2 regions of the Rhodoglobus galactosidasius genome follow, and region 1 is predicted to be linked to the other one. Evidence: riboswitches for the same ligand, from Rfam matches in the RefSeq annotation. Region 1 holds a riboswitch; the other holds the start of a gene.

The links. Region 1 has a riboswitch for glycine ahead of gcvT (glycine cleavage system aminomethyltransferase GcvT). Riboswitches for the same ligand answer to the same signal wherever they lie in the genome.
Region 2: another riboswitch for glycine. It lies ahead of ACTJJW_RS11680 (L-serine ammonia-lyase); the one in region 1 lies ahead of gcvT (glycine cleavage system aminomethyltransferase GcvT).

Annotation. Positions count from the first base shown of each region.
Region 1 covers NZ_JBQIAV010000007.1:134,462-145,736, forward strand. The annotation lists gene lipB (lipoyl(octanoyl) transferase LipB) at 1-445, shown strand, start outside; gene lipA (lipoyl synthase) at 442-1,431, shown strand; gene ctlX (citrulline utilization hydrolase CtlX) at 1,478-2,470, opposite strand; gene ACTJJW_RS10720 (ornithine cyclodeaminase) at 2,478-3,509, opposite strand; gene ACTJJW_RS10725 (Lrp/AsnC family transcriptional regulator) at 3,641-4,072, shown strand; glycine riboswitch at 4,170-4,292, shown strand; glycine riboswitch at 4,294-4,396, shown strand; gene gcvT (glycine cleavage system aminomethyltransferase GcvT) at 4,431-5,588, shown strand; gene gcvH (glycine cleavage system protein GcvH) at 5,591-5,962, shown strand; gene gcvP (aminomethyl-transferring glycine dehydrogenase) at 5,962-8,886, shown strand; gene ACTJJW_RS10745 (CPBP family intramembrane glutamic endopeptidase) at 8,961-9,761, opposite strand; gene ACTJJW_RS10750 (thiol-disulfide oxidoreductase DCC family protein) at 9,758-10,159, opposite strand; gene ACTJJW_RS10755 (peptide ABC transporter substrate-binding protein) at 10,408-11,275, shown strand, end outside.
Region 2 covers NZ_JBQIAV010000008.1:140,936-152,210, forward strand. The annotation lists gene ACTJJW_RS11645 (sigma-70 family RNA polymerase sigma factor) at 1-378, opposite strand, end outside; gene aroA (3-phosphoshikimate 1-carboxyvinyltransferase) at 428-1,834, shown strand; gene rsgA (ribosome small subunit-dependent GTPase A) at 1,837-2,898, shown strand; gene ACTJJW_RS11660 (inositol monophosphatase family protein) at 2,901-3,692, shown strand; gene ACTJJW_RS11665 (septum formation family protein) at 3,708-4,208, shown strand; gene ACTJJW_RS11670 (bifunctional alpha/beta hydrolase/OsmC family protein) at 4,357-5,721, shown strand; gene ACTJJW_RS11675 (siderophore-interacting protein) at 5,804-6,631, shown strand; glycine riboswitch at 6,753-6,848, shown strand; gene ACTJJW_RS11680 (L-serine ammonia-lyase) at 6,996-8,450, shown strand; gene ACTJJW_RS11685 (pyrimidine reductase family protein) at 8,518-9,267, opposite strand; gene folP (dihydropteroate synthase) at 9,274-10,179, opposite strand; gene ACTJJW_RS11695 (hypothetical protein) at 10,399-10,554, shown strand; gene ACTJJW_RS11700 (SCO4848 family membrane protein) at 10,501-10,716, opposite strand; gene ACTJJW_RS11705 (IMPACT family protein) at 10,801-11,275, shown strand, end outside.

The DNA of each region.
Region 1 (11,275 bases):
CGTGATTGACACCGACCGCGGCGGAAAGATCACCTGGCACGGTCCGGGGCAGTTGGTCGGCTACCCGATCTTGCGACTGCCCGACCCGATCGACGTGGTCGCCTACGTGCGACGGCTCGAAGGGTTCCTGATTGACGTGCTCGCCGAACTCGGTGTGTCCGGGCATCGGGTAGAGCACCGCTCCGGTGTCTGGGTGGCCACCGCCGGGCGCGACGAAAAGATTGCTGCCATCGGAATCCGCGTAGCAGATGGAGTGACCATGCACGGCTTTGCCCTGAACTGTTCCAACACGTTCGACGCCTATGAGCACATCGTCGCCTGCGGCATCCGCGATGCCGGCGTCACTTCGATCAGTAAGGTGCTTGGCCGCACGATACGGCCGGAAGATGTCGTTCCGTTGGTCCAAGCGAGGTTCGCCGACATGTGGGAGTCGGTGCAGGCATGAGCGCTGAACCGCAGGGCCGCAAGATGCTGCGCTTGGAGATCCGCAACGCCGAGACTCCAATCGGGCGTAAGCCGGAATGGATCAAGACCACGGCCAGAATGGGGCCGGAATACCGGCAGCTTCAGGAGCTAGTGAAGAGCGAGAACCTGCACACGGTCTGCCAGGAAGCCGGGTGCCCGAACATCTTCGAGTGCTGGGAAGATCGGGAGGCGACCTTCCTGATTGGCGGTGCGCAGTGCACCCGACGCTGCGACTTCTGCCAGATTGACACTGGCAAACCGGCGGCCTACGACACCGATGAACCGCGCCGCGTAGCCGAATCCGTGGTCGCAATGAACCTCCGCTACGCAACGGTCACCGGTGTTGCCCGCGATGACCTGCCTGATGAAGGCGCTTGGCTGCACGCCGAGACCGTCCGCCAGATCCATGCCCAAGCTCCTGGCACCGGCGTGGAGATTCTCGCTACCGACTTCTCCGGCAACCCGGATTTGCTCAATGAGGTATTTTCGGCGCGTCCGGAGGTGTTCGCCCACAATGTGGAGACCGTGCCGCGGATCTTCAAGCGCATCCGTCCAGCCTTTCGCTATGAGCGGTCGCTTGATGTTCTGACCCAGGCGCGCAACGCCGGAATGATCACCAAGTCAAACCTGATTCTGGGCATGGGAGAGGATCGAGCCGAGATCAGTCAGACGCTGCAAGACCTGCATGACGCCGGCACCGACATCATGACCGTCAATCAGTATTTGCGGCCGACTCCCCGCCACCTGCCCGTTGACCGATGGGTGCGCCCTGAAGAGTTCATCGATATCAAAGCGGAGGCGGAGGAGATCGGATTCCTCGGTGTGCTAGCCGGTCCGCTCGTTCGTTCCTCCTACCGCGCAGGGCGACTGTGGGCGCAGTCGATGCAGGCTAAGGGGCGCGACATCCCGGAGCATCTTCGGCCTCTTGCGGATGCAACGCTCGGCTTTACGCAAGCCGTTTCCTGAGGCCCACCGAGCTCAGCAACCCGATGTTCGAGGCGTTGTCACAGCGCTAGGTGCCAGCCGTCGGGGCTGCTTCGGCAGAACCGGCGGCGGGAACGCCGGCAGCAACATCCGCAGCCATACGTGAACGACGATCAAGGTGGATGGCCGCAACCATGCAGCGCACTGATCCGCCAGCCAGTTCGATTGTAGGAATATCCAACGGCACAATCTGGCAGCTTGCCTCCATCACGGAACGCTGAGCGGCCGTAAGACTCTTCAGCGCGCGACTCGACAGGGCCAGCACCCGCCCTTGCGATCCCCGCAGTTCCAAAGCATTGCCTGCAAAGTTGGCGATCTGATCTGCAGTCAGATCGATCAGTGTGCGACCAGGCGCAGTTAGTCGCTCCGCAATTTCCATGCGGCGATCGCCAGACGCAATCAGGTCAAGCCCGATCATCGCAAAATCCGTAGCAATGCACATCATGACGTTGGTGTGATAGATCGGAACACCATGGCTGTCCCGGGCCTCAAACATCATTGGCTCATAGCCAAACGAGGCACAGAATCGTTCCAAGGCAAGCGGGTTCGCCCGATGTGACTCTGCCGCGTACGCGACCCGGTTGGTGTGGTCAATGACCATCGCGCCGGTGCCCTCAAGGTAGATACCGTCGTGCTCAAGCCCCGAATAGTCAACGACGTCTTGCACGCGAAAGTCTTGCTTGAGCATCTCGATCACATCGGTGCGACGCTCACTGCGACGATTCGGTGCGTACATCGGGTACACGGCAACGCGTCCGCCACTGTGAGTCGAGAACCAATTGTTCGGGAACACGCTGTCTGGGCGCGTGCTCTCAGTGTCCTCAAACATGTGGATGTTGACGCCTGCGTCGCGCAACGTTTCGGCCACCTGCGTCGCCTCTGCATACGCAGCGCGAGCAATCTCATCCGGAGTGCGGGTGGGATCGGTCGACTGGAATGCGTTATCGCTGGCGGTCTGACTGTTTGGAGTGAACAGGTGCGGGCGAATGAGTATTGCGGCCGAGGGGGCCTGAACGCTCACTGATGACCTACGCGGTGAGCGCGGGCGCGCGCGAAACGAGCGAGAACAGGTCCTTGGGGTCGGCCGGGCTAGCAATGAGGTCAAGGTCTGTTGTGTAGTCGGTGCCGCGAACCGCATCGAAGACGTAGCGCAGTGCCGAGAAGTCTTCGATCGCGAAACCGACCGAGTCAAACAGCGTCACTTCGGTTTCTGAAGTGCGACCGGCGGCGCGTCCAGCGAGCACTTCCCACAGCTCGGTGATGGGGGAGTCAGCGCCAAGCTGCTGAATCTCACCCTCGATGCGAGTCTGCTCGGGGAACTCAACAAACACTGTCGCGTCGCGCACGATGTCGGCGGCGAGCTCGGTCTTGCCTGGGCAGTCGCCACCGATCGCGTTGAGGTGCATACCGGGCTCGATCATGTCGGCGGTGAGGATTGTTGCGTTCGCCTTGTCTGCGGTGCAGGTAGTCACGATATCGGCGCCGGCAGCAGCTTCCGCAGCTGAGCTAGCGCGAACGACCTCGAAGCCGAGCGGTTCGACGTTGCGGATGAACTTGTCGAGCGCTGCAGGGTCGGTGTCCCATACGCGCAGCTGAGTGATGCCAAAGGCTGCACGGAATCCGAGAGCTTGGAACTCTGACTGGGTACCGGTGCCGATCAAGGCGAGCACCTGTGAATCGGGGCGGGCGAGAGCGCGAGCAGCGAGCACCGATGTTGCAGCGGTGCGCAGCGCGGTGAGCAGCGTCATCTCAGAGAAGAAGGTGGGGTAGCCGTTATCGACGCGCGCGAGCATGCCGAGAGCGGTGACCGTCTGAAAGCCGTTGGCGGGGTTCGAGGGGTGGCCGTTCACGTACTTAAAGGCATACGTTTCGCCATCGCTCGTCGGCATGAGCTCGATAACGCCCTCGGCGGAATGTGCCGCAACGCGAGCGGACTTGTCGAACTGTGGCCACTTGGCGTAATCCTGCTCAAGGTAGCTCACGATGCCCATGATGATGGGCTCGATTCCGGTGTCGGCGATCCAGCGCCCCATGTTGTTGACGTCTACGTAGTTGACCACGGTCACTCCCTTCGTTGCAGTATGGATAGTCCCCACGTTACGAATGTGCACTATGCATCCACAACACCCATTAGACGCGATTATGTGCCAGTGAATAAGCATAATCGAGAGCGTGGCTATACACTTTGTGCATGCCTCAACTGGATGATCTCGACCGCCGCCTCCTCGCAGCCCTCCGGGCCGACGGGCGCGAGTCAATCGCGAGTCTCGCCCGCAGACTCGACGTCACACGCGCGACCGTAAACAGCCGCATCGACCGGCTTGTCAGCGACGGAACCGTGCTCGGTTTCTCAGTGCGTATTCGCGAAGATCGCGACCCATCCTTCATTCGGGCGATCTCTTTCATCGAGGTAGAAGGGCGGTCAACGGATGCTGTCATCGCCAAGTTGCGCGGACTGCCCGAGATCCACGAACTCCACACCACCAACGGTGCGTGGGATCTCGTGGCCGACATCCGCACCGACAGTCTCAGTAACTTTGACCGAGTGCTGGCCCGCATGCGCAATGTCGAGGGCGTTGTTAACAGTGAGACGAGTCTGCTGCTCAGTTCGGCGCTGCTCTAAGCCTTTCTGCGCTGGCACAGGGCCTTTTCTGCGTTGGCACAGGCACGAGCATCCGCCCAGCATTGCTATGCTGAGCTAACAACTGAACATCGGGCCGCAACACGATGCGGGAGAGCCGGGCATACGGCGTTTATCAACACTCGTTGACCAAACGTCCGCACGGCACCGAAGGAGCAAGCCTCCCCGCCAATCTCTCAGGTTCATGTACCGCATCGCACTGGCCACTCTGGAAAGAGAACCTCGCATAACCAAGAGGTTCCGCCGACGGTGAAAGCGCACTAGCTTGAAGGTGCGTGAAGCTCTCAGGCTCATCACAGAGGGGGAGTTCTATCCACTAGCCACGCGCCAGGAGAACTCCGTGACCGATGAATCTTCGTCTGCAGCTTCACCCGCTGAATCGTCACCTGCTGCGGTGAGGTATTCACCGCTGCACAGCATCCACGAACAGCTGGGCGCTGCGTTCACTGACTTCGCTGGCTGGATGATGCCGGTGCGGTATAGCTCTGACCTCGCCGAGCACCATGCTGTGCGCACTGCTGCTGGTATTTTCGACATCTCGCACATGGCTGAGATTCACGTGCGGGGAACCGATGCTGGCGCCTTCCTCGACTACGCGCTCGTGGGCAAGCTTTCGGGCATTGCACTCGCGCAGGCCAAGTACAGCCTGCTGCTCAACGATGCCGGCGGAATCATTGACGACCTCGTCACCTATCGCCTGGCCGATGAGCACTTCTTGGTGGTGGCGAACGCGGGCAACCGTTTCGCTGCAGCAACGGCGCTCGCCGAACGCGCTGCAGGGTTCGATGTCGCTGTCACCGACGAGAGCGATGACTATGCACTGATCGCCGTGCAGGGGCCGGTATCGCGGGCCATCCTCGAAGCAACCGCAGGCCTCACCGACTTTGCCACCCCGCTCGATGAGCTCAAGTACTACCGTGAAACCGCCGCCATTTTTAACGGTCACGACCTCATCATCGGCCGCACCGGCTACACCGGTGAAGACGGTTTCGAACTGTACATTCACGTGGATGCCGCGGCTGACCTGTGGGCAGCACTCACGGTTGCCGGCGAACCACTCGGTCTCGTACCCGCCGGTCTCGCCTGCCGCGACACCTTGCGCCTTGAAGCAGGAATGCCGCTCTACGGTCACGAACTGAACCTCAACACTTTCCCCGTGCAGGCCGGTCTCGGTCGAGTGGTTGCCCTCAGCAAGGAAGGCGACTTCGTGGGTCGTTCCGCGATCGAAGCCGGACCGGATGCCGGTGCCCGAGTTCTCGTGGGTCTCGCCGCTGAGGGTCGTCGTGCCGGTCGCGCCGACTACGCGCTCTACAGCGGCGACACCGAGGTAGGAGTCATCACCTCGGGCGCACTGTCGCCAACCCTGGGGCACCCCATCGCCATGGCATACGTCGACCCCGACGTGAGCGAAGTTGGCACCGAGCTTCACATTGATGTGCGGGGCAGTCGCATCGCTGCATCCGTTGTTTCCCTACCTTTTTACAAAAGAGAGGCCTGATCATGGCTGAGAAGAGCGAATTGCAGTACACCGCCGAGCACGAGTGGGTGCTTGTTGACGGAAACGTCGCGACTGTCGGCATTACCGACTACGCGGCAGACAAGCTGGGCGACATCGTGTTCGTCGAACTGCCCAAGGTGGGCGACACCGTCGCTCTCGGCAAGATCGTCGGAGAGATTGAGTCGACCAAGTCTGTCGGCGAAATCTTTGCACCCGTCGCAGGCACCGTCGTTGAAGCCAACGATGCAGTCTCGGGCAGCCCCGAACTCGTCAACAGCGACCCCTTTGGCGAGGGCTGGCTTGTGAGGATCGAATTTTCCGAACTCCCGTCGATGCTCAGCCTTGACGAATACACCGCACTGACAGGCGAGTAATGTCCAACCCCATCATCATCAGCAAGTTCGCCGACCGCCACATCGGCACGGATGCTGCAGCACAGGCGAGCATGCTTGCCGCCGTCGGCTACGACAGCCTCGAAGCGCTCGTGGATGCCGCGGTCCCGCCCGCAATTCACCAGACACCCGTCGTGAACTCCACGATCCCGGCTCCCGCCTCGGAGCGGGAGGCGCTCGCCGAACTGCGTGCCCTCGCCGGCGCGAACAAGGTTCGCCGCAGCATGATCGGTCTCGGCTACTACGACACCATCACGCCTGCTGTTATCAAGCGCAACGTGTTTGAGAACCCGAGCTGGTACACGGCATACACGCCATACCAGCCCGAAATTTCGCAGGGCCGCCTTGAGGCGCTCATCAACTTCCAGACGATGGTTGCTGACCTCGCCGGAATGACCACCACAAACGCATCGATGCTCGACGAGGGCACCTCTGCCGTTGAGGGCATGCTGTTGGCTCGTCGCGCAGCCCGCGTGGAGTCACACGTGTTCATCGTCGACGCGGACACCCTTCCCCAAACCAAGGCTCTGCTTGCGAACCGCGCGGAGGCTGTCGGGATTGAGCTTGTTGAACTGGACCTCGCAACGCTGGGTGCGAACCCCGAGCTGCCCGCGTGCTTCGGTGCGCTCATCCAGTACCCCGGTGCCACGGGTCGCGTCTGGGATTCCAGCGAAGTCATCGCCGCGGTCAAGGCTCACGGTGGGCTTGCGGTTGTCGCGGCCGACCTGCTCGCTCTCACGATCCTTAAGTCACCGGGTGAACTCGGCGCAGACGTTGCGGTCGGAACCACGCAGCGCTTCGGTGTTCCGATGGGCTTCGGTGGACCGCACGCCGGCTACATGTCAGTGCGCAAGGGTCTCGAACGCCAGCTGCCTGGACGTCTCGTCGGTGTGTCTCAGGATGCCGCTGGCGACCCCGCCTACCGTCTCTCCTTGCAAGCTCGCGAACAGCACATTCGCCGCGAGAAAGCGACCTCCAACATCTGTACCGCACAGGTGCTGCTGGCGGTTATGGCATCCATGTATGCCGTCTATCACGGACCCCAGGGTCTCAAGCGGATCGCTCAGCGCATCCACCACGACACCGCCGAGTTCGCGGCCCGCTTGCGCGCCGCTGGCTACACGATCGAAAACGACACCTTCTTCGACACCCTGTCGGTGACGAAGCCTGGCCAGGCTCACGCGATCGCTGCCAAGGCGCTCGAGAGCGACATCCTGCTCTATGTGGTGGATGCCGACACCGTGCGTTTGAGCTTCGACGAAGTGTCGACCCAGCCCTACGAAGGTATCTTCGCGTCGCAGAAGAACGACCTCGCGAAGGCCTTCGGGCTGGATGCCGGCTTCGCTCATACCCCGGAAGATGCCAGCATTCCCGAGGTTCTCAACCGCACGAGCGAGTACCTCGCGCACCCGGTGTTCAACACGCACCGCTCGGAAACGAGCATGATGCGGTACCTCAAGTACCTCGCCGACAAGGATTACGCGCTCGACCGCGGCATGATCCCGCTGGGTTCGTGCACGATGAAGTTGAATGCTGCGACCGAGATGGAAGCGGTGAGCTGGCCGGAGTTTGCGGGCATCCACCCGTTCGCTCCGGCAGAGGACGTTTCTGGCTACCTGGTCATGATTTCGCACCTTGAGTCATGGCTGTCAGAAGTCACCGGTTACGACACAGCGTCGCTGCAACCGAATGCCGGCAGCCAGGGTGAACTTGCGGGTCTGCTGGCCATTCGCGGTTACCACCGCGCGAACGGCGACAAGGAGCGCACGATCTGCCTCATCCCGTCGAGCGCACACGGCACGAACGCCGCCAGTGCAGTGCTCGCCGGCATGCGCGTCGTCGTCGTCGCCTGTGATGACCTCGGCAATGTGGATCTCGGTGACTTGCGCGCAAAGATCGCCGAGCACGCGAGTGAAATCGCGGCCCTCATGATCACCTACCCCTCTACCCACGGTGTGTACGAGCACGAAGTGCGTGAAATCACGCAGGCGGTGCACGATGCTGGCGGACAGGTTTACGTTGACGGCGCCAACCTCAACGCCCTGCTCGGCTACGCGCGCTTTGGTGACTTCGGCGGCGACGTTAGCCACCTCAACCTGCACAAGACCTTCTGCATCCCTCACGGTGGTGGCGGGCCCGGAGTCGGGCCAGTCGTTGCGAAAGCACACCTGGCAGAGTTCTTGCCCGGTCACCCGATGGCGCAGAGCACGCAGCATCCGGCATTCGACATGCAGACCGGTGAGGCCGGACCGTATGTTCACGCCGGGGGAGCGATCAGTGCCGCGCCGTATGGCAGCCCCAGCATTCTGCCGATCACGTGGGCGTATGTGCGCATGATGGGATCGGTCGGCCTCAAGGTTGCAACCGGCGCCGCTGTGCTCTCTGCAAATTACATTGCAGTACGTCTACGCGAGCACTTCCCGGTGCTCTACGCGGGAGACAACGGACTGGTCGCGCACGAATGCATTCTCGACCTGCGTCCGCTCAAGGAGGCGACCGGCATCGACAACAACGATGTCGCCAAGCGCCTCATCGACTACGGCTTCCACGCACCAACGATGTCATTCCCGGTATCGGGCACGCTCATGGTGGAGCCCACTGAGAGCGAAGACCTCGCTGAACTGGATCGCTTCATCGACGCGATGATAGCTATCAAGGATGAAGCGGATGCCGTAGCAGCCGGAACGTGGCCTGCCGACGACAACCCACTCATCAATGCCCCGCACACGGCGCATTCGGTGATCTCGGGTGACTGGCAGCACTCCTACTCGCGTGAGCAGGCCGTGTACCCGTTGCGTTCGCTCGTCTCGGGCAAGTATTGGCCGCCGGTTCGCCGCGTCGACAACGCATTCGGCGACCGCAATCTGGTGTGCTCATGTCCTCCCATTGAGGCATTCGCCGACTAAGTCTGTCTGGCGCGCACTGGTACTCGGGGAATAATCCCGGGTGCCAGTGGGCGCGCGCCTCAGGCTATTCGTCACTAGTCGTTGGCGGTTGGGTCGCGGATGGGGCCGAAGAGATCGGGGAATGCTCCTGCCGCCCATCCGTACCCTACAAAGACTGTCGCGTTGATCAGCGTGTGCGCAATTACGAGGGGGAGTACGCGGCGATAGCGCGTGTATAACCAACCAAAGAGCAGGCCCATTGCGACGTTGCCGACGAACGCTCCGATCCCTTGATAGAGGTGGTATGTGCCCCGCAGCAGGGCCGTGGAGATGATGATCTGCCACCGTCCCCATCCCAGATCGCCGAGTCGCGCATAGAGGTAGCCGATCACGATCACTTCTTCGGTGATGCCGGCCCGAAGCGCGGAGAGCAGCAGCACAGGAGCTGTCCACCAGTATTGGTCGAGCGCGGCGGGCACCACGTTCACGGTGACACCCAGACTGCGCCCGACAAGGTACACCGCGATGCCGGGGATGCCGATCGCTAGGGTCAGCGCGACACCGCTCAGGCTGTCGCGGACAGGGCGCGTGAAATCGACGCCTAGGCGAGCGAGCCGGGGCGTCGTTGTACTCCACAGCAGAAACGCTACAAGCGCCACAGGCGCAAGGTCGAAAGTTATCCCCAGCAGTTGGTAGATCAGATCGAAGGTGGGCCGGGAGCTCAACGAGGAGTTGAGCGTCGCGGTCTGCTGAGACAGCGGTTCAACGCGGGTCAGCCGATTCGTGATCGATACCACTGAATAAATTGCGGATGCCCCCAGCGACAACGCAAGAACAATCGAGATCTCTGCCCACAGTCTGCCCCGCGACTGCGCCAGAGGGGGTGACGCGGTCACTCGGGGCCGCGCACTGCACAGGCGGGAGTTCCACCCGGGAGGCGGTGGCGGTAGCGCGCAATAACCCGATAGGCGAGCGCGCTGATGGAACTGAATGGCTCGGTTGCGATGAGGTGCCCCAGGAAGCGCCATCCGATGGTTGGTTGGCTTCGCAGGATTGCGGAAAGTGCACGGTGACCGGCAAATTGTCGAGTAGAAGTCAGGAACCAGGCTGCTTTTTCGACATCGTCGCGAGTGAGTGCGTAGTCGTCGAGATTGATCCATTGCCACGGTGTGCTGGCCGGGAACTCGGGGAGCATGGTGCGAAGCCGCTCTACCCAGAGGCTACAGAATGCGCAGTCACCATCGAAAATAAGCACCCTAGTTGCTGGGTCACGTGTAGAGCCTGTGGCTGACATGGATCGATGTTAACTCACGATGCTGTGCGCTTGTTGCAGTGAGATTGTGCAGTATTTCTGTGAAAGTCGTGCTTTCTGCGCGATAAAGCTGCAACCTCCGCACATAATCTTCACGAGCGTTACTGGTGTGTAACGTTTGGCTCTACAGTTTTGAAAGGGGCATCCCCCCGTTTAGGGTGTGAACTATCAAGCGCGGTGCGGCGTCAAAAATTCTGTACCGTTTGCAAAATTCTGCACAGGAGGAAACATTGAAAAGGTCACGCATAGGCTTCAGCGCGGTCGCGCTGCTGTCAGCCTCAGCACTCGTTCTTGCGGGCTGCTCGACAGGCGATAAGCCTGCCGAAGGCGATACCGCAGCGATCATCACCACCAACGGTAGTGAGCCACAGCAGTCGCTCATTCCGACCAACACCACCGAAACCGGTGGCGGCAAGGTCATCACTTCGATCTTTGCTGGCCTCGTTTCATACACCGCTGACGGCGATGTAGTCAACGAAGTTGCCAAGTCGATCGAGTCCGAAGATGCACAAAAGTGGACGGTAACGCTCAACGATGGTTGGACATTCACCAACGACGAGCCCGTCACCTCTGATTCCTTCATCAAGGCGTGGCAGTACGGCGCCCTGCTCAGCAACGCGCAGAGCTCTTCATACTTCTTCGACAACATCGAGGGCTTCAGCTACGACGAAGACTCCGAACTGACCGGACTTGAGGTCGTTAGCGACACCGAGTTCACTGTCAACCTGATTAACCCTGAGGCTGACTTCCCGCTGCGTCTCGGCTACTCGGCATTCATGCCGTTGCCAGAGTCCGCATGGGACGACCTTGACGCTTTCGGTGAGAACCCGGTCGGCAACGGTCCGTACATGCTCGATGGTGAAGGCGCCTGGCAGCACGACGTTCAGATCGACCTCGTGACGAACCCTGACTACGACGGTGTTCGTAAGCCCGTAAACGGTGGCATCTCGCTCATCTTCTACACGAGCCAGGACGCTGCTTATGCTGACGCTCTCGGTGGCAACCTTGACATCCTCGATGCTGTCCCAGACTCCGCATTCGCCACCTACGAGTCAGACTTCCCTGGTCGTTCGGTCAACCAGCCTGCTGCGATCTTCC
Region 2 (11,275 bases), on a different contig from region 1:
CTGCCAATCTTCGAGTTCGTCGATTGTTCCTTGATACGGACTGCGCTGGTTCTTGCGGTAGATGTTAATGAACGTGTTCGTCTGGATGCGGTACAACCAGGCCTTCAGGTTCGTGCCCTGCTGAAACTGTCCGAATGCCTGAAACGCTTTGACAAACGTTTCTTGCACGAGGTCGGCAGCATCGCTGGGGTTGCGGGTCATGCGCATGGCGGCACCAAAAAGTTGGTCCATGTACGGCAGCGCTTGCTCTTCAAACTGCCGTCGTTTGTCCGCGGCGGCGGTGTCGGTGGCGCTGTGCTCAACTTTGTCGGTAGTCATCAGCGACAATTCTAGTTCGCTAATCACGGCATCCGGCTGAGTGCTCAGTAATGCAGTCATGCTGGCGCCTCCTCCGTGGTGTGTAAAACGTCGATACTCTTAGTAACTAATGTTCGTATCCAAGTATTCCAACCCAGAGTTCAGCCCCTACGACGACGACTCGGTGCCAGAGACTACGGTGCCCGGCAATTGGCCCGCACCGACGGTCACTCACGCCCTGTCCGCATCGCTGAGCCTTCCCGGCAGCAAGAGCCTCACTAACCGTGAGTTGGTATTGGCTGCTCTGGCGGATGGCCCTTCCGTTCTGCATTCGCCGCTGCACTCACGCGACAGCGCGCTCATGATTGAAGCGTTACGCGCTCTCGGCGTGGGAATCGCAGAAGTCGCGACCGGTAACGTCTTTGGTCCTGACCTTGCCATCACTCCGGGTGAGCTTGAGGGCGGAAGCTCGATCGATTGTGGCCTCGCCGGAACTGTTATGCGTTTCTTGCCTCCGGTTGCTGCTCTTGCGCTTGGCCCAGTCGCCTTCGATGGAGATGAGGCGGCTCGCCGTCGCCCGATGCGCACCACTATTGATTCGCTACGTGCACTTGGTGTGGATGTTTCCGCCGATGGTCGGGGAACACTCCCCTTCAGCCTCTATGGCATGGGTTCGGTGGCTGGTGGAGAGATCAGCATCGATGCGTCAGCGTCAAGTCAGTTTGTTTCTGGGCTGCTGTTGACTGCCGCCCGCTTCGATAACGGCCTCACGTTGCGTCACACCGGTGAGAAGCTGCCGAGCATGCCCCACATCGAGATGACGATTGCGTGCTTGGCTGCGCGTGGAGTCATCGTCGAAAGCCCTGAGCCTGGCGTGTGGGTCGTGCCTGCTGGTCCGATTCGCGCAATCGATGTCGAACTTGAACCCGACCTCTCGAACGCTGCTCCGTTCCTCGCTGCGGCCGTTGTCGCTGGTGGAACGGTCACGATTGAGGGCTGGCCAGCATCCACGACTCAGGTGGGCGCAGACCTCGAACAACTTCTGCCCCTGTTCGGCGCAACGAGTACACGTGCCGACGGTGCACTCACCATCGACGGCGGCGCAGGTGTCATCGGCGGCGACAGCTACCCCGGAGTCGAAATCGACCTGAGCACGGGCGGCGAACTCGCACCGGCAATCGTTGCGTTGGCCGCGCTGGCCTCATCGCCCAGCACCATCACCGGAATTGGGCACTTGCGCGGACACGAAACTGATCGCCTCGCCGCGCTCAGCGCCGAAATCAATGCACTCGGTGGAGCGATAACCGAGCTCGACGACGGCTTACACATTGAACCGCGTACACTCCACGGCGGCGTGTGGCACAGCTACGAAGACCACCGCATGTCGACCGCCGGCGCAATCATTGGCCTCGCCGTTGAGGGTGTGGAGATCGAAGGCATCGACGCGACAGCCAAGACGCTGCCCCAGTTTCCCGCACTCTGGGCGACGCTTGTGGGCGACGCCCCACTCACCACCGACACTCTCGGGTTGCTGTAACTATGAGTTGGCTCACCGGCGACGACGATGACGACGACCGCAAATACAGCGAATACGACGAGAGTTCGGTGCGCATGCGCCCAAACCCCAAAGCCAACAAGCCACGAAGCAAGATTCGCCCCGAGCATGCAGATGCCATCGAAGGGCGCGTGTTCAGCGTCGACCGCGGGCGATACGGAATTTGGGTCGATGAGGGAACCGCTGACGAACGCCAGATCATCGCCGCGCGTGCCCGCGAACTCGGGCGCAACCAGCAGGGCAAAGTATCGGTCGTTACCGGCGACTGGGTTGACCTCGTTGGTGACACAAGCGGAACAGAGGGAACCCTCGCGCGCATCGTTCGCATCCGCGAGCGCATGACCCTTCTCCGGCGCAGCGCAGATGACACGGATGCCGTAGAACGCATCATTGTGGCCAACGCAGACCAGATGCTCATTGTCGTTGCCGCCGCCGATCCGGAGCCGCGACCGCGACTTGTCGACCGCTATTTGGTAGCCGCATACGATGCCGGAATTACTCCCATCCTGTGCATCACTAAAACTGATCTGCAAGATCCGGCTGAGTTCTTGGAAAATTTCGCTGGACTCGAGTTTCGGGTGATCGCCAGCCGGTCAGATGAGGTTCCACTCGACGAGCTTCGCGAGCTCTTGAAGGGTCACACCACCGTGGCGGTAGGACACTCGGGCGTCGGAAAGTCGACACTGGTGAATGCGTTGGTTCCGGATGCGAATCGCGCGGTTGGCCACGTCAATGCTGTGACCGGTCGAGGCAGACACACGTCGTCGTCAACGATCTCGTACCGCGTTGGTTCTGGCTGGGTTGTCGATACGCCCGGAGTTCGGTCGTTCGGTTTGGGCCACATCGATCCGAGCAAGATCTTGTCCTCGTTTACTGACTTGGCGGTGCTCGCTGAGGAATGTCCGCGCGGCTGCACGCACCTTCCGGATGCTCCGGACTGCGCAATCTCCGAAGCGGTCGCGGCTGGGGCACTCGGTGATGTTGGTCGGCTGCGATTGGATTCGTTCCAGCGACTCATCACGACACTGGGTTCCACTAGCGTGTAGGTGTGACTGAATATACTCTCGCTGACGATCTTTCTCTTGCTCTCGCGCTTGCTGGCGATGCTGACCTCATCTCGCTTGATCGCTTCACGGCGCTCGATCTTGAGGTCACCACTAAGCCCGACCGCACGCCGGTAACCGATGCAGACAAGGCTGTCGAGCGCGGCATCCGTGCCGGTATTGCTGCTGCGCGCCCGGGAGATTCGATTCTGGGTGAAGAGTATGGCGAGGCTGGCGACTCGAACCGCCAGTGGATCATCGACCCCATCGACGGCACTTCCAACTTTTTGCGCGGTGTGCCAATCTGGGGCACCCTAATCTCGCTCGTCATTGACGGAGTCCCGCAGGTTGGCGTGGTCAGTTCGCCGGCGCTCGGCAAGCGCTGGTGGGCGGCGATCGGTCATGGCGCGTTCGCTCAGGCACACGGCGGCGAACCCGAACAGCTTTCCGTTAGCAAGGTTGCTTCGCTAGAGGCGGCATCCATCAGTTACAACAGTTTGACCGGGTGGGATGACGCCGGTCGCCTCGATGCGGTGGTCGCGCTCACCCGCGCAACGTGGCGTTCGCGTGCGATCGGTGACATGTGGGCCTACATGTTGCTTGCCGAAGGCGCTTTAGATGTGGTCGGAGAGTTCGACCTGAAACCCTATGACATGGCTGCGCTGATCCCGATTGTGCTCGAAGCTGGTGGGCAGTTCACGTCAATGACTGGTGAGCTAGGGCCGTGGCACGGCAACGCGCTGGCGACCAACGGAATAATTCATGATGAAGTGCTCAATTTTTTGCGCTCTCACTAAGGAGACTCCCCTTCCATGACGACGGAAAAGATCTGGCGCCGGGCGCTTGCGATCGCAACGGTGGCAACCGCAACGGTAGCCCTCAGCGGTTGCGGCATCCTCAATCAAGTGACCAACGAAATTTCGGATACCGTAGACCCGGGCCCCGGCACCACTCAAGACGTCTTCAGCCTTAAGATTGGTGATTGTGAAGCTGGAAACCCGGCCGAGGGCGAGGTCTCCGAGACCAAGGTAATCGACTGCGCCGAGCCTCACGGAAGCGAAATCTACGCCGCGTCGTACCTTCCGGATGGTGACTTTCCCAGTGATGAGGCGATCACCACCCAGGCCAACACCGATTGCAAAGCCGAATTTGAGTCGTTCATTGGCGCCGATTTGGGCGATTCAATGTACAACTACTCCTGGTACTACCCCACTGAGACAAGTTGGGCCGACGGCGATCGCGAAATTCTGTGCATTGCGTATCACGATGGCGGAGAGCAGACCACTGGTTCACTCGCAGGGGTAGCCAAGTAGAGATTTTTCGCTAAACGGCTGCCGAAGATTTAGGTGTGCGACAGCCGCTCAGCTCGTTAGAGGGAACAATCTGTACCGGCAAATGTGTTGCATCCATTATCCGGATGAGAAACGCTGGACGTGCTTCGAATACAAGGTGGTATCGACAATGAAGATCGAATTTCCTGGATCAGACAACAACATGTTGGCGGCACGACTAGAACTGCCAGAGGGCACGCCCGCTGCTTTCGCGCTATTCGCCCATTGCTTCACGTGCTCGAAGGACTCGTTCGCCGCATCCCGCATCTCCAAAGCACTAGTCGATTATGGAATCGCCGTGCTTCGTTTTGACTTCACCGGGCTCGGTGGATCGGATGGCGACTTCGCGAACACAAATTTCACGTCGAACATCGAAGACGTCGTCGCTGCGACAGAGTACTTGCGCGACAACTACCGCGCACCCTCACTGCTCATCGGACATTCCCTTGGCGGTGCTGCCATTCTTGCTGCGGCCCACCAGGTTCCTTCTGCGCGAGCACTCGTGACCATCGGCAGCCCGAGCGACCCCTCCCACATCACGAACCTGTTTGCCGATGCCAGTGCTGAGATCGAGAGCGCGGGCGAAGCGAACGTACAGCTCGGCGGGCGCGAGTTCCGGATTCGCAAACAACTGCTCGACGATATTGCCGCCCAACCGCAGTCCGCTCGACTGCGCGATCTGGATGCCGCACTTCTCGTCGTTCATTCCCCTGTCGATCAGACGGTCGGCATCGACAATGCGCGTGAGCTTTTCGAAGCTGCCAGACATCCCAAATCATTTATTGCGCTCGACGGAGCGGATCACCTGCTCAGCAATCGCGACGACGCTGCGTTTGCGGCAAGCATTATTGGGGCGTGGGCTGCGCGCTACGCCTTTGGCAGCACAGCGTCACTGTCCGCGACCACCGCGGCCTCCGGTAGCACCACGGCCGCTACTGCGCCAGCCAGCGCAGCGATTGCCGCTGCCGCACCTGCCACCGCTGCCGCTGCCACCACCACTGCGCCTGCCGCAGCGAGCCCAGTACCGGCCGTGAGCCCGAATGCCACCGTCACTCAAGACGGAAGCTCGGTGATTGTTAGCGAGAGCGGTCCTGCGCGTTACGAGCAGCGAGTATTCGCGTCTGGGCATGAATTCATCTCTGACGAGCCTGCCCCGTTCAGTGAAAACCATGGGCCCGGCCCGTATGATTTCATTCTCGCTGGGCTCGGCAGCTGCACCTCGATCACCATGCGGATGTACGCCGACCGCAAGAAGATGCCATTGACTGGGGTGAGCGTGCGGTTGACCCGCGAGCGCATCGCGGCCGCGGAGTGCGACCACTGCACCTCAACCGAGGGCATGGTTGAGCACATTACCCGTGAGCTTACCTTCGATGGAGAGCTCAGTCAGGAACAACGTGACGCGCTCCTCGTGATCGCAGACAAGTGCCCTGTGCATCGCACATTGGAGGGCGAGATTTCGATCTCTACAAGCGTCACGGCCGTCGACGTGTAGCCGTAGCGACATCCGCACGTTAGAGTTATTAGGCAACCCTAACTTCTCGAGTGAAATGAGCCGGCGCCATCGCCAACCGTCTATGACCATTGAACGCGACACCGTCAAACACCCCCTCGTCGTCCGACACGTCACCGTCAGCGCGGTGAGTCACCCCACGCCGAACATCGCTCGAATCACTCTGAGCGGTGACGAGCTTGAGGGGTTTGTCAGCAGCGGACCCACCGACCACGTCAAGGCGTTCTTTCCGGATCCTGTTACTGGCAAACTCGCTGCTCCCATCATGACCGAGTCCGGCATCAGCAAGCCCAAGGGCGGCGGCGTGATTTCTCGTGACTACACTCCCCTCGGTTTCCGGAGCACCGACGGCCAGCACGAGCTCGACATTGATTTCGTTGTTCACGGTGATGAGGGTCCCGCCTCTGCTTGGGCTGCCCACGCAACCGTGGGCGATTCTCTCGTGATCGCTGGCCCCCGGGGATCGAAGTTGCTTCCCCGTGGAGCCACCCGCGTGATTCTGGTCGCCGACGAAACCGCACTTCCCGCCAGCTCACGGTGGATCGATATGCTTCCAACGTCAGTGCACATCACCGCACTGTTCGATGTGTCTGACGGGAGCGTGGAAAGCTACTTCACCGACGAGCAGAAGGCACGAATGTCGGCCGAATGGTTCTACCGCCGCGACGGACTCGGTCAACTGGATGCTGCACTGCGTGCGCTCGGTGAGATCGGGGAATCGACCTTTATCTTCCTTGCTGGCGAGGCGACAACGTTGGTGCCCCTGCGTCGCTACCTGCGCCGCGAGTTGGGCCTGCCCAAACAACAAGTGGCGGCCGATGGGTACTGGCGTCGTGGCGTCACGAATGCCGACCACCACGAGCCGATTGATCCCACCGATCCCGAGGACTAGAGACTGAAACGGTCATGCCATGCAGCCTGACCGAACACCCAATTAGCCCTCAGCATCCGCTCAATAATTCGGTGTCGTTCGCGGCCGAAAGTGTATGCTGAGGGCACAAGTGAACAGCCGTCATACCGCTGCGGGAGAGCCCTTCCGATCGTTGGTTGGCGCCGTAGGAGCAAACCCTCTCCGGGAATCTCTCAGGCACCAGTACCGCAGTGGCTAGGCAACTCTGAAAAGTAGTCGGCCCTGCCCGACTCGCCGACGGGGCAACGCGACGCCACAAGCGTGCGGAAACTCTCAGGCCCGATACAGAGCGGAGAGGACTCAACGACGCCCGCACGAAGATGTGTGGTGAAGAAATGGAGTCACCGTGCCAATTCGCAACCTGACGCCCCGAACTGAAGTACCCACACCCTCTCTCGAAGAGGTTCCGCTCAGCAGCTTTGACCTGTTCACGGTCGGTATTGGCCCATCGAGTTCGCACACGGTCGGCCCTATGCGCGCCGCCGCATCATTCGCTGCAGACCTTGCCGAACATCGGATGCTCGACTCTGTCGCCTCGCTCAGCGTGCGACTCTATGGCTCCCTCGCCGCTACGGGTGCAGGTCACGGCACTATGAGCGCCGTGCTTATTGGGTTGGAGGGCAAACTCCCCGACCAAGTTCTGCCTGCGGAGATGGAGACGATTCTCGAGCGGATCGAAAGTTCCGGGATATTGCAGCTTGCAGGCAGCCGCGAAACCCCGTTCACTGAGGGCGCGATTGCGCTGCATCCGCTCACCGTTCTCGACGGGCATCCGAATGGCATGCGGTTCGCGGCATACGATGCGGATGACAACGCTGTGCTCGAGGCAACCTACTTCTCGATCGGGGGCGGATTCATCTACCGAGAGGGCGACAACCGTGACGGCAGCTCGTCCACCGGCCCGGCAGCAGTCGCGGATCCCTTGCCGTTCCGCACCGCCGCACAGCTCTTAGCCCACTGTCGCTCAGAGGGTCTCAGTTTCAGCGGCGTGATGCTCAAAAACGAACTCGCTCGTCGCACTCAGGCCGAAATCACCGCTGGACTCCTGCATATTCGCGACGTTATGGACGAGTGCAAGAACAACAGTCTCGAGCGCACCGGCAACCTTCCCGGCAATCTGAAGGTGCGTCGACGCGCACCAGACTGGCATGCACGTCTGCGCAAAGAAGACCCCGACCGGGATCCCGCATTCTGGCAGGAGTGGGTAAACCTTGTTGCTCTGGCCGTGAATGAAGAGAATGCTTCTGGAGGGCGAGTCGTAACCGCGCCCACCAATGGCGCCGCGGGCATCATCCCTGCGGTGCTCTTCTACGCGACGCACTATGCGCCGGGGATGAGGGATGCGGACCAAGCGACGAAGGATGACGCGACAGAGCGTTTCTTGCTTGCCAGCGCCGCCGTCGGCGTGCTCTACAAGCGCATGGCATCGATCTCGGGTGCTGAGGTCGGATGCCAGGGCGAAGTCGGTTCAGCGTCGTCAATGGCCGCTGCTGGTCTGGCCGAGATCCTCGGCGGAACTCCGGAACAGGTCGAAAACGCTGCCGAAATCGCAATGGAACACAACCTCGGACTCACGTGCGATCCCATCGGCGGCCTCGTGCAGATCCCGTGCATTGAGCGAAACGCGATCGCCGCCGCCAAAGCGATCAACGCCGCGAAAATGGCGTTGTGGGGCGACGGTGAGCACCGCGTCTCGCTCGATGAGGTCATTATCACGATGGCCGAGACCGGCAAAGACATGAGCTCGCGCTACAAAGAAACCTCGATGGGCGGGCTCGCGGTCAATGTTGTCGAGTGCTAGAGCTCGCAGGCCATTCGCTATTCCCGTAGCCGCCCAGGCGCAGACTGGCAGGTCTGCCGACAAATTACTAGCGAGCCGTCCGCACGTAACGCAGTAGGAGCGTGCCGTCATCGCCGCCAAGCGCATGCGCCAGTGCCATGTCCTGCGGGGTTGCCTCGGCAGCATCCACAATTCGGCGAGCTGAGCCACCTTCCAAGCGGGGGCTGACGGTCAGACAGAGTTCGTCGACCACTCCTTGAGCGATCATCGTGGCAAATAGTGTCGGCCCGCCCTCGCTGTGCAGTTGCGGATAGCCGCGCTCGGCAAGAACATGTTTCAGTTCGACGGTATCTACCTCCGTATCGCCAGCGACAATCACCTCCGCCACCTCCGACACCTGGGCGCGCGCCCTTGCCGGAGCACTTTCTGTTGTGATCACGAACGGTCGCGCAGCATAGCCAGCGAGGTCGCTCGGTTCGAGACGCAGCGACGCACTCACCACCGCAAACCGCGGTTGTGCAGCGAGGCCATTGGCTTTCCGCCATTCCACAGCATCCTCATCGAGCGCCAGATTTCGGTAGCCCTCTTGGCGCACTGTTCCCGCACCGACCACAATCACATCCGCTAGTCGCCGCAGCAGCGCGAAGACTCGACCGTCGGTAGCAGTGCCGAGCGGGCCCGAAGTGCCCTCGTGGGTTGCCGCACCATCAATGCTCGAGACAAAGTTGGCACGCAACCAGGGCACGGAACGATCTGCGATCGCATAGCTGGCCAGCAATTGTTCGTCGCCAACTTCAGCGCCGGCAGTGAGTGTTCGGATCTCGGATGAGGTTGCCATCAGAATCTACCTTTCGTTTGCGTCTGACATGTTGTGCTTCAGCAGCGCGGGCTCACGCAGCCCCAAGATGGCCTCGGCCATGCGCACCGCCGCGACAGTTTCGGAGACTTCATGCACTCGAACCACCCGCGCACCGTTCAGCACACACGCCACGGCTGCGGCGAGCGAACCCTCGAGGCGCTGCGACTTGGGCATGCCGAGTACTTCGCCAATGAAATCCTTATTGGAAAGTGCGACCAATGTCGGTATTCCAAGTGCGGTGATCACGTCGAGCCGCCGCGTGAGTTCGAGGCTGTGCAGAGTGTTCTTGTTGAGGTCGTGCCCGGGGTCGACAAAAAGCCGCTCTTCAGGCACCCCTGCAGCCCGCGCAATCTCAACCCGTGCCGCCAAAAAGTCACAGACTTCTGCGGCGACATCATCGTACTGTGGTCGCGCAAACTGTGTGCGTGGGCTTGCCCGCGAGTGCACTAGAACGAGGGAGGCTTCGCTTTCGGCAACCACCGCTGCGAGGTCGGGATCACTAAGACCAGTCGTATCGTTGATCACGTTAGCGCCAGCCTCGATGCTGCGCCGTGCAACCTCTGCGTGGAAGGTGTCGACTGAAATCACCACATCAGACTCCTCACGCAGGGCTTGCACGACGGGAACGACGCGCGCTGCTTCTTGCTCGATGCTCACAGCATCCCCTGGCGCAAACGGGACTCCGCCGATGTCGACCCAATCCGCACCGTACTCCACTGCTCGCAGCGCTGCTGCAACGGCATTCTCGAGCGCGAAATTGGCCCCCGATTCGTAGAAGGAGTCTGGGGTGCGGTTGACGATCGCCATGACAGCAACCTGACGGGAGAAGTCGAACGTGCGGTTGCTAATTGTGCGGCGGGGATGCCGAAGCGGCGGCAGCGCAAAACTCATACTCCCTATACTGGGCGACAATGCTGACAAGCGCATCGGCAATCGGACGCGCTTTAGGGAGTGTCGACTAGTGACAACGTTTGCGATCGCTCGAATCTACGAATCACCGCTGGACACTGATGGCTATCGTGTACTCGGCGACAGGCTCTGGCCCGCGGAGTCAGTAACGCGGATGCCGCACTCGATGAGTAGTGCAAAGAGTTGGCACCCAGCCCCGAGTTGCGCACCTGGTGGAATCACGACCCGCAATCCTTCGACAGGTTCGCATCTCGCTACCGCGCAGAGCTCGACGAAATAGAGCCTGCGGCTGCACGCTCTGTGCTAGCTCGCGAGAAGAAGAATCCCTGCGATAGCGGATGCCGCAGCAAGCAGTAGCGCGACGGCAAGCAGCACGGCGTGCACTCGGTAGAACGCTGTCGGCTTGCCTGCGGTATCCCGCGCTCGAGGATCAGAACTCACCCGTTTGAAGAATCGTGGCCACGCGACAACGTTGAAGAGCGCACTGAGAAAGAGAACGATTGCGGCAAACAGCTCCATGATGTTCTCAGCCTACGCCTGCCCGCCCCTGCTCTTGCGTGGCACCCACACCCACACAAAAGCTACTTGGGAGAGAATGGACAGATGGTCGAGTTCACATTGCGCGGCGGTGTCGGCTCTTGGGCCGAGGCCGAACTGGACGTCAAGCGCTCACGGTTCGTGTGCCGGATCGTGCGCGTGGACGTCGAGGCTGATGCCCGCGGCGTCATTGATGCGGCTCGCAAGTTGCACTGGGATGCACGACACCACTGCTCTGCCTTTGTACTGGGTTCGAGCAGCGCGCCCGACCAGGTGCGACGCTCTAACGACGATGGCGAACCGTCGGGCACCGCGGGTCGTCCGATCCTCGATGTGTTGAACGGCCGCGATCTGATCGACTGTGTTGCCGTAGTGAGCCGCTATTTCGGCGGGACGCTGCTGGGCACCGGCGGGCTGATCCGGGCCTACTCGGATGCGACTGCAGCAGCCGTCAACGCTGCCACAACTCGGAACGGGCTTGTGCTGCGCGAACGCCGCGAGCTGTTTCGTCTGTCGCTTCCCCATGCGGATGCCGGCCGCA